DNA from 2 places in the Sphaerisporangium sp. NPDC049002 genome. Region 1 is predicted to be linked to the other one. Evidence: riboswitches for the same ligand, from Rfam matches in the RefSeq annotation. Region 1 holds a riboswitch; the other holds the start of a gene.
What was found. A riboswitch is a leader RNA that binds a small molecule or an ion and turns the genes downstream of it on or off. The one in region 1 is predicted to bind thiamine pyrophosphate.
Positions count from the first base shown of each region.

Region 2: linked by a shared signal. The riboswitch ahead of AB0B89_RS15625 (cytosine permease) and the one ahead of thiO (glycine oxidase ThiO) in region 1 are both predicted to bind thiamine pyrophosphate.

Region 1 is NZ_JBEZFH010000089.1:606-6,505, forward strand. It holds partial or broken gene AB0B89_RS18930 (protein kinase) at 1-267, opposite strand, end outside; gene AB0B89_RS18935 (thiazole synthase) at 341-1,129, opposite strand; gene thiS (sulfur carrier protein ThiS) at 1,203-1,403, opposite strand; gene thiO (glycine oxidase ThiO) at 1,400-2,701, opposite strand; TPP riboswitch at 2,697-2,809, opposite strand; gene AB0B89_RS18950 (FAD-dependent oxidoreductase) at 2,948-4,117, shown strand; gene AB0B89_RS18955 (Rv2175c family DNA-binding protein) at 4,167-4,541, shown strand; gene thiE (thiamine phosphate synthase) at 4,519-5,157, shown strand; gene AB0B89_RS18965 (polyprenyl synthetase family protein) at 5,328-5,900, opposite strand, start outside.
Region 2 is NZ_JBEZFH010000064.1:20,548-26,447, reverse strand. It holds gene AB0B89_RS15640 (LCP family protein) at 1-228, shown strand, start outside; gene AB0B89_RS15635 (DNA-formamidopyrimidine glycosylase family protein) at 353-1,231, shown strand; gene AB0B89_RS15630 (rhodanese-like domain-containing protein) at 1,321-1,653, shown strand; TPP riboswitch at 1,678-1,804, shown strand; gene AB0B89_RS15625 (cytosine permease) at 1,795-3,201, shown strand; gene AB0B89_RS15620 (methylated-DNA--[protein]-cysteine S-methyltransferase) at 3,092-3,655, opposite strand; gene AB0B89_RS15615 (PAS domain S-box protein) at 3,836-5,722, shown strand; gene AB0B89_RS15610 (ATP-binding protein) at 5,875-5,900, shown strand, end outside.

The sequences.
Region 1 (5,900 bases):
ATCGCCGTCGGTGCCCTGGTCGAAGACGTGCACCACGTTGGGGTGCGACAGGCTGGCCACCGACTTGGCCTCGCCGATGAACCGCCGTACGAAGTCGGGGTCCTCGGCCAGCGATCGGTGCATCACCTTCAGAGCCACCGTGCGGTCGAGCCGGATGTCCAGGGCCAGGTAGACGGCGGCCATCCCACCCCGGGCGATCCGGGACTCAACGCGATAGCGCCCGTCCAGCAGCCGCCCTACAAGGGGGTCCGCAACCGTCGTGTCCACGGGAGTGAGTTTACGGGCGGTTTGCCAGGGGGAGGGCAAGCACATCCCAAACCGATGCCGACATGTTTTCCCGTCAGGAAGGCGTTGATGGCTCTCCGCCGACCGGTTCGACGGCCGGCGAGGACGCCTCAGCGTACCGGCGCCGGGGTATCCGGCCCGCCAGGCGCGCCCTACGACCCGCCGTGACGGCGTCGCGCATAGCCCCCGCCATCAGGCCGGGCCTGCGGGCCCGCGTCACCGCGCTGGCGAGCAGGACCGCGTCGCATCCGAGCTCCATCGCCAGGGCCGCGTCGCTCGCCGTGCCGATGCCGGCGTCCAGGATGACAGGGACGCCCGCCGCCTCCACGATGAGCTCGATGTTGTGCGGGTTGCGGATCCCGAGCCCCGAGCCGATCGGCGCGCCGAGGGGCATCACGGCCGCGCACCCCGCCTGCTCCAGCCGCCGCGCGAGCGCCGGGTCGTCCCCGATGTAGGGCAGCACCACGAATCCGTCGGCCACCAGCCTCTCGGCGGCGTCGAAGGTCTCGATCGGGTCCGGCAGCAGGGTGCGCTCGTCGCTGATCACCTCCAGCTTCACCCAGTCGGTGCCGAGCGCCTCGCGGGCCAGGCGCGCGGTCAGCACCGCCTCGCCGGCCGTGAAGCAGCCGGCGGTGTTGGGCAGCACCCTCACGCCCCGGTCGCGCAGGACGTCGAGCACCGACCCCCGCGAAGCCGGGTCCAGGCGCCGCATCGCCACCGTGGTGATCTCGGTGCCGGACGCGGCCAGCGCCTGGTCCAGCACCTCAAGGGACGGGGCGCCGCCCGTTCCCATGATCAGGCGCGAGCGGAACTTCTCGCCGCCGAGGACCAGCGCGTCGTCCATGGGGTCCGCGTCGACGGTGACGGGGCCCTCACGCCGCTCGCCGGTCGCAAGGACGGGGCTCGTGTCTCGCCGGTCAGCCACCCTGCACCGCCGTGAGCACCTCGACGCGGTCGTTCTCGCCGAGCGGGGTCGACTGCCACGCGCCCCGCCGCACGACCTCGTCGTTCAGGGCGACCGCGACCCCGGCGACGGCCGAGGTCAGCGTCTGGACGGCCTGGGCGACGGTGGTGCCGGGGGGCAGGTCGTGGGGGGAGCCGTTGATGGTCACTCTCATCGCGCTTCCGGGGCGGGAGACCCCGGCCGGCGGCCGGGGGAGGAGCCCCGTTCCTCCTTCGTCCATCGGTGAGGGCCGGTGATGTCCTTGTGCCGCGCCCCGCCGAAACGCAGGGGCGAGCAGATCGCCGCGAAGGCCGGGCCGGGCCGTCCGGCCGGATCGTGGCCGGGAGGGAGCCCCCCTTCGTGGCCGGGGCCGGCGTCCGGGGCCGGCTCCCCGGCGTCCGGAGCCAGTTCCCCGGCGACGAGGTCGGCGGTCAGGGGACAGAGCAGGACGCCGCCGCGGTGGTGGCCGGTGGCCAGCACGAGCCCCGGGAGCGTGGTCCGCCCGATGACCGGGAGGTTGTCGGGGGTCCCCGGGCGCAGGCCGGCGGACAGGCCGGTCACCTCCAGCTCGGTGACGCCCGGTACGAGCTCGCGCGCGTCGCGCAGCAGCTCCCACAGGGCTCCGGCGGTCACGCGGGTGTCGAACCCCATCTCCTCCTGGGTGGCCCCGAGCACGATCTCCCCGTCGCCGCGCGGCACCATGTACGCGCTGGACCCGTGGACCACCCCGCGCACACAGCGGCCGAGGAACCCCGGAGCGCCGCGCAGCCGCATGATCTGGCCCTTGACGGGGCGCACCGGCGGGAGGACCTCCGGAGGCAGGCCGTCCAGGGATCCCGACCAGGCTCCGGCGGCCAGCACCACCTGGTCCGCGGCGATCGCCCCGCCGCCCGCCAGCCGTACCCCGCGCACCGCGTCGCCCTCGACGGCGAAGCCAGTGACGCGGTCGGCGACCATGCCCACCCCCCGGCGCGAGAGCGCGGCGAGCAGCGCGGCCGTCACCCGGCGCGGATCCACCCAGGCGTCCCCCGGAGCGAGGACGCCGCCGCGGACCGAGGGGGCGAGCATCGGCTCGGCGCGGCGGCACTCGCGCCCCGTCAGGCGTTCCACGGGGAGCGAGAGCTTCTCCATGAAGCCGGCCAGTTCGCCGAGCGCCGCGAGGTCGTCGGCGCCGAAGGCGACGTCCAGGGTGCCGTCGGTGCGGTAGTCGACGTCCATCCCGGACTCGCCGGCCAGCTCGGCGGCGAAGCCGGGCCAGCGGGCCAGGGACGCGAGGCCGAGCCGGAGCAGGGGCTCCTCGGTGTAGGTGACCTCGCTCACCGGGGCGAGCATCCCCGCCGCCGCGTGTGAGGCGCCCGAGCCGGGCGCCGGGTCCACCACGGTCACCGCGTGCCCGCGCTGGGCGGCGCGCCAGGCGACCGACAGGCCGATCACACCCCCGCCCACGACGACCACGTCCGCGTGCGTGTCCACCAAAGGTCCCGCTCCCTTCGCCGGCATGATCCGGATCAGGTTTCTGGCGGTCGAGGGCCGTGAGCCCTCCTCTCAGCCCGGTCTCGCCGGACTCCCGCGCGTGCTGACGACACCAGCCTATTCCTGCCTCCGTACGACTTGCGCACCTGCTTGAGTGTTCTCATTACTGCCTGTGCGCGATAGTGAGCCAATTCGTTACCAAATCGCCGTTGGCGAGTTACCCGGCTGGCCGCTTAGGGTCAGGATGTGAATCATGTCGTGGTGGTCGGAGCCGGACTGGCCGGCGTGCGGAGTGTCGAGGCGCTGCGGGCGCGCGGGTACCGAGGACGCGTCACTCTGGTCGGAGATGAGAACCATCGCCCCTACGATCGTCCCCCCTTGTCGAAGGCCGTGCTGCTCGGCGACCTGGATTCCACGGTCGTCGACTCCGACCTCGGCGCCCTCGACGTCGACCTGCGCACCAGCGTGTCGGCCAAGGGCCTGCGCCACGGCGCGCTGGAGACCACGGAAGGCGAGCTGGAGTACGACGGCCTGATCATCGCCACCGGCGCCTCGCCCATCAGGCTGCGCGGCGAGGGCGCCCAGCACGTGCTCCGCACCATCGACGACGCGCTCGCCCTGCGGGAACTGCTGGTCCCCGGCGCCCGCGTGGTGGTCGTCGGCGCGGGCTGGATCGGCGCCGAGGTCGCCACGGCGGCGCGCCGCGCCGGATGCGAGGTGACCGTCGTCGAGGCCGCCCAGTCACCGCTGGCCGTCGCCCTCGGCACCGAGGTGGGCGGGCGCACCGTGCCCTGGTACGCCGAGGCGGGCATCGACCTCAGGCTCGGCACGATGGTCGGCTCGGTCGACCCGGGCGGCCTGACCATGATGGACGGCTCGTGGATCCCCGCCGACGTGGTGGTGACCGGCGTCGGCGTGCGGCCCACCGTCGGGTGGCTCGCGGGCTCCGGCGTGGAGATCGACAACGGCGTCGTGGTCGACGAGCACCTGCGCACCTCGATGGAGGGCGTGGTGGCGGTCGGCGACTGCGCGAACTGGTGGTCACGGCGCTTCGGCCGCCGCATGCGCGTCGAGCACTGGGACACCGCGCTGAACGCGCCCGAGACGGCCGTGGCCACGCTGCTGGGCGAGACCGCCGTCTACGACCCGGTCCCCTACTTCTGGTCCGAGCAGTTCGGCCGCATGCTGCAGTACGCCGGCCACCACGACGGCGCCCGGCTGGTGCTGCGCGGCGATCCCGCCACCGACCGCAAGTGGGCGGCGTGCTGGCTGACCGACGACCACCGGATGGCCGCTATTCTTACCGTCGACCGTCCCCGTGACCTGGTGCAGGGCCGCCGTATCGTCGAGGGCGGGCAAAGGCTCGATGTGGATCGCGCGATGGACCCCTCGGTACCCTTGCGTGACTGCTTGTGACCCCCTGTGGGGTGTTTGAGAAGAGGCACGACGTGGTAGTTGTGGTTCCGTGACGCTTTCTGTTGCGCAGATCGACCGGGAAACCGACCAGTTGGTGGGAGAGTGGCTCCCCCTCACGGAAGTGGGCAGGCGGCTCGGGCTGAGTGCCGGGCGTGCCAAGCAGCTTCTCAAGGACAAAAGGCTCATCGGAGTCCGGCGGGGCGGATCCGAGCCGGAGGTCCCCGCGGCCTTCATCGCCGGAGACGACGTGGTGAAGGGCCTCCCAGGGACGCTGACGGTCCTGTCCGACGCGGGCTACGACGACGTCGAGGCCCTGCGGTGGCTGTTCACCGCCGACGACTCCCTGCCGGGGGCCCCGATCGACGCGATCGTCGCGGGCCGCCACACCGAGGTGAAGAGGCGTGCCCAGGCGCTCGGTTTCTGACGCCAGGCTCTACCTCTGCACCGACGGGCGCCGCCGCCAGGGCGATCTAGACCGGTTCCTCGACGCCGTCCTCGCGGGCGGTGTGGACATCGTCCAGTTGCGCGAGAAGGGCCTGGAGGCCCGCGAGGAGCTCGCGCTCCTTGAGGTGTTCCGCGCGGCCTGCGACAGGCACGGGACCCTGCTCGCGGTCAACGACAGGGCCGACATCGCCTACGCGGCGCGTCCCGACGTGCTCCACCTCGGGCAGGACGACCTTCCCGTGGCCGTGGCGCGCGAGCTGCTCGGGCCGGACATCCTGATCGGGCGGTCCACCCACAGCGACGCGGAGGCGTCCGCGGCGGCGGCCGAGGAAGGCGTCGACTACTTCTGCTGCGGGCCGATCTGGCCGACGCCGACCAAGCCCGGGCGTTTCGCGCCGGGGCCCGGCCTGCTGAAGCACGCGGCGGCGCTGGACACCGACCGGCCGTGGTTCGGCATCGGCGGCATCGACCTCTCCACGCTGGACGAGGTGATGTCGTACGGCGTGACGCGCGTCGTGGTCGTACGGGCCATCACCGAGGCCGACGACCCGGGCGCGGCGGCCGCCGAGTTCGCCCGCCGCCTCGCGGCGGCCTGACACCCCGGCTCACGGCGCCCTCGCGCCGCACCGACCCGAGCTTCGCGCTGCTGACCTGGGCCTAGCGTTACGGACCTGGGCCTTGCGTTACGGACCTGGGCCTTGCGTTACGGACCTGGGCCTTGCGGTGCTGACCCCGGCCTTGCGGTGCCGTACGGCCCGTCGTGGGCTCAGCTCCGGCGCGAGGTGGCGGCCACCGCCAGCTCGGCGAGGGCGTCGCGGGCCTCGCCGGTGATCGGCGCGCGCTCCAGCGAGCTCAGCGCGTCGTCCAGGTAGCGCTTGATCGTCTCCTCGCTCGCCGTCAGCGCCCCGGTCTCCTCGATGATCTCGCGAAGCCGCTCGACGCCGGCCGCGTCCAGGCCGGAGTCTCCGAGCAGCCGCCGCACGTCGGCGGCCTGCCCGTCGGACGCGGCCGAGAGCGTGCGGGCGATCAGCATGGTGCGCTTGCCCTCGCGCAGGTCGTCGCCCGCCGGTTTGCCGGTCTCCGCCGGGTCGCCGAACACGCCGAGGACGTCGTCGCGGAGCTGGAAGGCGATGCCGACCTTCTGGCCGTACTCCACGCACAGCCGGTCGAGCCACGGCTCCTGACCGCGCGCGGCGAGCAGCAGGCCGAGGCGCAGTGGCTGCTCCACGGAGTACTTGCCGCTCTTGTGGAGGGCGACCCTCAGCGCGCTGTCGAAGGTGTTGTCCCCGTGCGCCTGCTCCAGCAGGTCGAGGTACTGCCCGCACATCAGCTCCGTGCG
Region 2 (5,900 bases), on a different contig from region 1:
ATGAGCGCGACCGATTCGGTGGCGGTCGACCCGGGCACGGGAGCCTTCGACATGCTGTCGCTGGGGCTCGCGATGAGCGGCGATCCGATCGCCACCGCCGTGCCCGTGGGCTCGCTGCCCACGATCAACGGCGCCTCCGTCGTGAAGTGGGACACCGAGCGCGCTCTGCGGCTCTTCAAGGCCCTGGCCGAGGACAAGCCGGTGCCGGAGGACGTCCTCACCAAGTAGGCGCGACACGCGCGCCGAGCCGAGGAGAGCGGACGCGCGCCGAGCCGAGGAGCAGGCGCGACGCGCGCTGTGGGTACCGCCCAGGCGCGCGTCGCGGGTCCTCGCGAGCGGTTAGTGTGATGGCATGCCCGAGCTTCCCGAGGTGGAGTCGCTCGCCGAGTTCCTGCGCGAACGGGCCGTCGGCCGCCCGGTCGCCGCCGTCGACGTGGTGGCCTTCCAGGCGCTGAAGACCGTGGACCCGCCGGTGACCTCGCTGGCAGGGCTGACGGTGACGAGTGTCGCCCGTCACGGCAAGTTCCTCGACCTCGACTGCGACGGGCTCCATTTCATCACCCACCTCGCCCGTGGCGGCTGGCTCCGCTGGCGCGACGACTTCTCCGGGGCCAAGCCCGTACGTCCCGGCAAGGGCCCCCTCGCGGCCCGCGTGCGGTTCGCGCCCGGCGACGACGGCAGGCAGCCCGGATTCGAGCTCACCGAGGCGGGCACCCAGAAGCGGCTCGCGGTCTACGTCGTCCGCGACCCCGGCGAGGTTCCCGGCATCGCGAGCCTCGGCCCCGATCCGCTCGCGCCCGAGTTCACCGTGGACGTGCTCAAGGGCATCCTCGGCGGCAGCCGCACCCGCATCAAGGGGCTCCTGCGCGACCAGAAGGTGATCGCCGGCATCGGCAACGCCTACTCCGACGAGGTGCTGCACGTGGCCAAGATGTCCCCGTTCAAGATCGCGGGGTCGCTGACCGACGACGCGGTGGCGGGCCTGCACGAGTCGATCGTCAGCACGCTGCGGGCGGCCGTCGAGCGCTCTCGCGGCATCGCCGCGAAGGATCTCAAGACCGAGAAGAAGTCGGGTCTGCGGGTCCACGGGCGTGCCGGGCAGCAGTGCGAGGTGTGCGGGGACACGATCAGGGAGGTGTCGTTCGCCGACTCCTCCCTGCAGTACTGCCCGACGTGCCAGACCGGCGGGAAGCCGCTAGCCGACCGCAGGCTGTCCCGCCTTCTCAAATAGCCCACCGGGGCCTTCTCGGGGAGAAATCAACGCTCGGTCAGTAATGACAACCCTCCGTTAGCGGACGGAAAGCTCGCAGAGCGGGGACAATGAACGGCATGAACGTCCCTGAGATCGAGGCCAAGGCCGTACCCGACGATGTCTTCCTGCTCGACGTGCGCGAGCCCGACGAGTGGCTGGCGGGGCACGCTCCGGCGGCCGTCCACATCCCGCTCGGCGCGCTGCAGCAGAGGGTCGACGAGGTCCCGGCCGGCGTGCCGGTCTACGTCGTCTGCCGGGTCGGAGGCAGGTCCGCGAGGGCCGCGGCGTGGCTCAACCACGTGGGCCGAGAGGCGATCAACGTCGGTGGCGGCATGCAGTCGTGGGCCGCGGCCGGCCGTCCGATGGTGGCCGAAAACGGGGGGCAGCCCTTCGTCGCCTAGCGGCGGAGTGTAATAATTCGGTCAAAATCCATACCGCGGGAGCTCGGGCGCAACCGGGCTGAGAGGGCGGTTCCCAGTGACACTGGGCGCGCCGCCGACCGCATGAACCTGTCCGGGTAATGCCGGCGTAGGGAGCGTGCGATGACGTCCGCCGTCGGCGAGGTCCCCCTGACACTCGACGAGGCCCCCCCGAAGACGCTGGGCCTGCTCGACCAGGGCGCCTTCTGGGCCAACCTCGGAGTGAGCCTCCTCGGCTTCTCGGGGGCCCTCTACCTGATCAACCCGCTGGGCGACGTCCCGCTGAGCCTCGGCGCGGCCGTCCTCGCGGCCGTGGCCGGAAGCCTGATCGGCACCGTGATGGTCGGCCTCGCGGCGGTGCCGGGCGCGCGCACAGGCGCGCCGGCGATGGTGCTGCTGCGGGGCTTGTTCGGGGCCAGGCTTTCGTACGTCCCGACGGTCCTGAACGTCGTGCAGATGCTCGGCTGGGGGGCCTTCGAGCTGTGGGTGATCGCCACCGGGGCGCGTGCGATCTTCGGTGACGCGGTGCCGTACTGGGTGTGGGTGGTGGCGGCGGGGCTGCTGACCATCGCCCTGACGATCAGGCCGCTGGGGGCGATCCGCCTGCTCCGGCGGTTCGTGACGGCGGGGGTGGTCGTCGCGATGGTGTGGCTCGCGGTGGCGCTGCTGCGCGAGGCACCCACCCTCGGAGGCGGGAACTGGAACGCCTTCGCCCCGGCCGTCGACTACGTGATCGCGCTCTCGGTCTCCTGGGTGCCGGTGGCGGCCGACTACGCGCGGCACTCGCGGTCCGGGCGGGCGGCCTTCGCGGGGGTGGTCAGCGGCTACACGATCGCCCAGGTCGCGTGCCTGGTCATCGGCGTCCTCGCGCTGGCCCTGGTCGGGAACGACCCCGACCGGGTGTGGGACGCCTTCGTCGCGGTGCCCCTCGGGGGGCTGTTCTTCGGAATCCTGGTGCTGCGCGAGGCCGACCAGTCGTTCGCCAACGTCTACTCCACGGCGATGTCCCTGCAGAACCTCCTGCCTAGGGTGGACCGGCGCGTCTTCTCGATCGTCGTCGGCGTGCTCACCACCGTCATCGCGCTCTTCGCCGACGTGAAATCCTACGGGGCGTTCCTCGGCGTCATCGGCGCGGTCTTCGTCCCGATGTTCGCCGTCCTCGTGGTCGACTACTTCCTGCTCGGCGGGGCCGCCAGGTGGGACACCTCGGCGGGGGCGCCCTCGCGGTGGGGGATGGTCGTGCCGTGGGTGCTCGGTTTCGTGGCGTACTGGCTGGTCACGGCGACGCCGACGGTGGCGTGGTGGGACTCGGTCTGGACGGCGCTCCGAGGCGCGATCGGCTTCGAGCGGCAGGTCTGGATGAACGCCGCGCTCGCCGCGTTCGTCGTCGCCGCGCTGGCGACGCTGCTCGGGCAGGCGTTCAGCGGGCGGGGTCTTCGAGGCGGAGGAGGAACTGCTTGGCGGCGAGGCCTCCGGCGTAGCCTCCGGGATGCCCCTGCGACTCGATCGCCCGGTGACACGGGACGATGACGCAGACCGGGTTGGCGGTCAGCGCGTTGCCTATCGCGCGTAGCGCCTGGGGCCGCCCGATGCGCTCGGCGATTTCGGGAAATGTCGTGACGCTTCCGTAGGGCACGGCCATCGTCATCTGGAGCACGGTACGCGCGAACGGCGTGGCCAGCCGGAGGTCGACGGGAAGGGTGAAGGCCCTGAGCCTGCCGGAGAAGTACGCGTCGAGCTCACGGCGTATCGGATCGAGGCGCCGCGGGTCGGGCCCGATGAACGAGCCGATCTCGCGGGTGATGCGCGCGAAGACGACGTGCTCGTTCTCGTAGCTGCACGCGACCACGCCGCGCACGGTGACGGCGAGCGCCAGCCGCCCGACGGGGGTGTCGGTCATCCCGAAAGCGACGTCGGGTGGGGTCTCGCCCACATAGCCGGGAGCGGTCACCCGCACGAGGGCTTCGAGATCCCCTGTCGACATGGCCGCACCCCTCCCGGTCCCGCTACCAGGCAGCGTATAGGAGCGGAGGGTCCCACCGGCCGCGACGGCCACGCGCCGCGCGCCGTAGAAGACCCCGAGAGGGTACAGTCCCGACGAATGCGACTATTCGTACATCAAAAGTGCCAAGACGCGGGGGCAAAAACGGGCACGATGGGGGTCATGAGTGACGACAGGGTAGAGAACGCCGATGACGGCATTGCCCGTGCTGTCCTCGCGAGTTCCCCGAATGCCGTCGTAGCCCTCGATCGTGACCTTTCCGTCCTGTTGTGGAACCCCGCCGCCGAGCGCCTGTTCGGCTGGACCGCGGGCGACATGACCGGGCGCAGGGCACCGCTCGTCCCCGACGAGCTGGTGGTGGAGCACAACGCCGTGCTGGAACGGGTCCGCACGGGAGGGCCCGTCTCGTTGCGCACCAAGCGCCTGCGCAGCGACGGCTCGCTCGTCGACGTGGGCGTGGACCTGAGCGCGCTGCGCTCGGAGGCCGGCGCGCTGCTCGGCTACGTGAGCGTCTACCACTCCCTGGAGAACGACTCGGCGGCCCGCGACCGGGGCGCCCGCAGGGCGAGGCTCGTCCGGCGGCTCACCGACGTGGTGGGCGACATCAACGCCGAGCTGGAGCTGTCATCCGTCCTCGACCGCATCGCGGGAAGCCTCACCGAGTTGACCGGGGCCGACGCGGGCGGGTTCGTTCTGATCGAGGACGACCGCCTGCGGCTGGTCAGCGCGCACGGGCTGCCCGACAGGCTCCGGGGCGCGACCGCCGACCTGCGGACGAGCCTGGTGGGCAAGCTGCTGCGGACCGGGAAGACCGTCCTGCTGGAGACCGGCGACCAGGCCGTGCTCGACGATCTGATCTGGTCGCAGCTGCCCGGCCTGCACACCATCGCGCTCGGCGTCGCGGCGGTCGGCGGCCGGCCGTACGGGGCGCTGTACGCGCTGTTCGCCGAGCGCAAGGCCGGCCACGTCGAGCTTGAGCTGCTTGAGCTGCTGGCCGGGCACGCCGGCATCGCGCTCGCCAACGCGATGGCGTACCAGGAGGCCGTGCGGCAGCGGGCTCACGAGCGGGCGGTCGTCGACGCCAGCGCGGACGGCATCGCGGTGCTCGACGGCATGGGGTACGTCCGCCAGTGGAACCCGGCGGCCGAGGAGCTGACCGGGGTGCGGGCCGACGACGTGATCGGCGACCGGCCGCCGTTCCCGCTGCCCGCGCCGGGGGAGAAGCTCACCACCCAGCTTCCGTGCGGTCGCTGGCTGGACGTGGTCAGCGCGGAGATCAACGACACCGCCGAGATCGTGGTCGACTTCCGTGACGTCACGCGCGCCAAGGAGCTGGAGGAGGCCAAGGACCTGTTCCTCGCCACCACCAGCCACGAACTGCGCACGCCCATCACCGTGGTCCAGGGGTTCGCCAGCACGCTCGACGCGCGCTGGGACAAGCTGTCGGACGTCGAGCGCCGCTCCGCCGTGCGGACCATCGCGGAGCGGGCCCGGGCGCTGGGGCAGCTCATGGACCACCTGCTGCTCGGCGCGCGGGCCGGGGCCGAGGAGCTGAAGGTCCGGGTGGAGAGCTTCGACCTGGGCGAACGGGTGCGCGCGGCCACGCTGGGGATGCCCGTCCTGTCCGACCGGCATCGCGTGGAGGTGGACATCCCCCGCGACCTTCCCCTGGTCGACGGCGACGCGCTGGCCACCGACATCCTGCTCGCCCAGCTCCTGGAGAACGCCTTCAAGTACTCGCCGGACGGCGGGCTGATCCGCGTGCTCGCGTGGGCCGAGGGCGATCGCGTCGTCCTCGTGGTGGACGACGAGGGCGTGGGCATCGCGCCCGACGACCACGAGCGCGTCTTCGAACGGTTCGTCCAGGCCGACAGCGGCGACCGCCGCAGGTTCGGCGGCGTGGGGCTCGGGCTTTACATCGCACGCAGCCTCGCGCGCGCCCAGGGCGGCGAGGTGACCGCCCATTCGCGGCTCGGCGGGGGCACCCGAATGAGATTCATCCTGGGCACCGCACCGGCCTATATCGGATCCGACACACCGAACCGGTAACGGGCAGGTCACGGCTGGACTCATCTAGTGTCGAATCTGCACAAGCAATGATCGCCGCACGGTTTCCAGAACCATCGAACGGGGCATTTCGGTCGTACTGGGATGTGTTTTCCTCAGGGGGAAATGCAGGAGAACGGGGAAGTGAGGGCGTCGTGCTGTTGCCGTATGCGCCGACCAG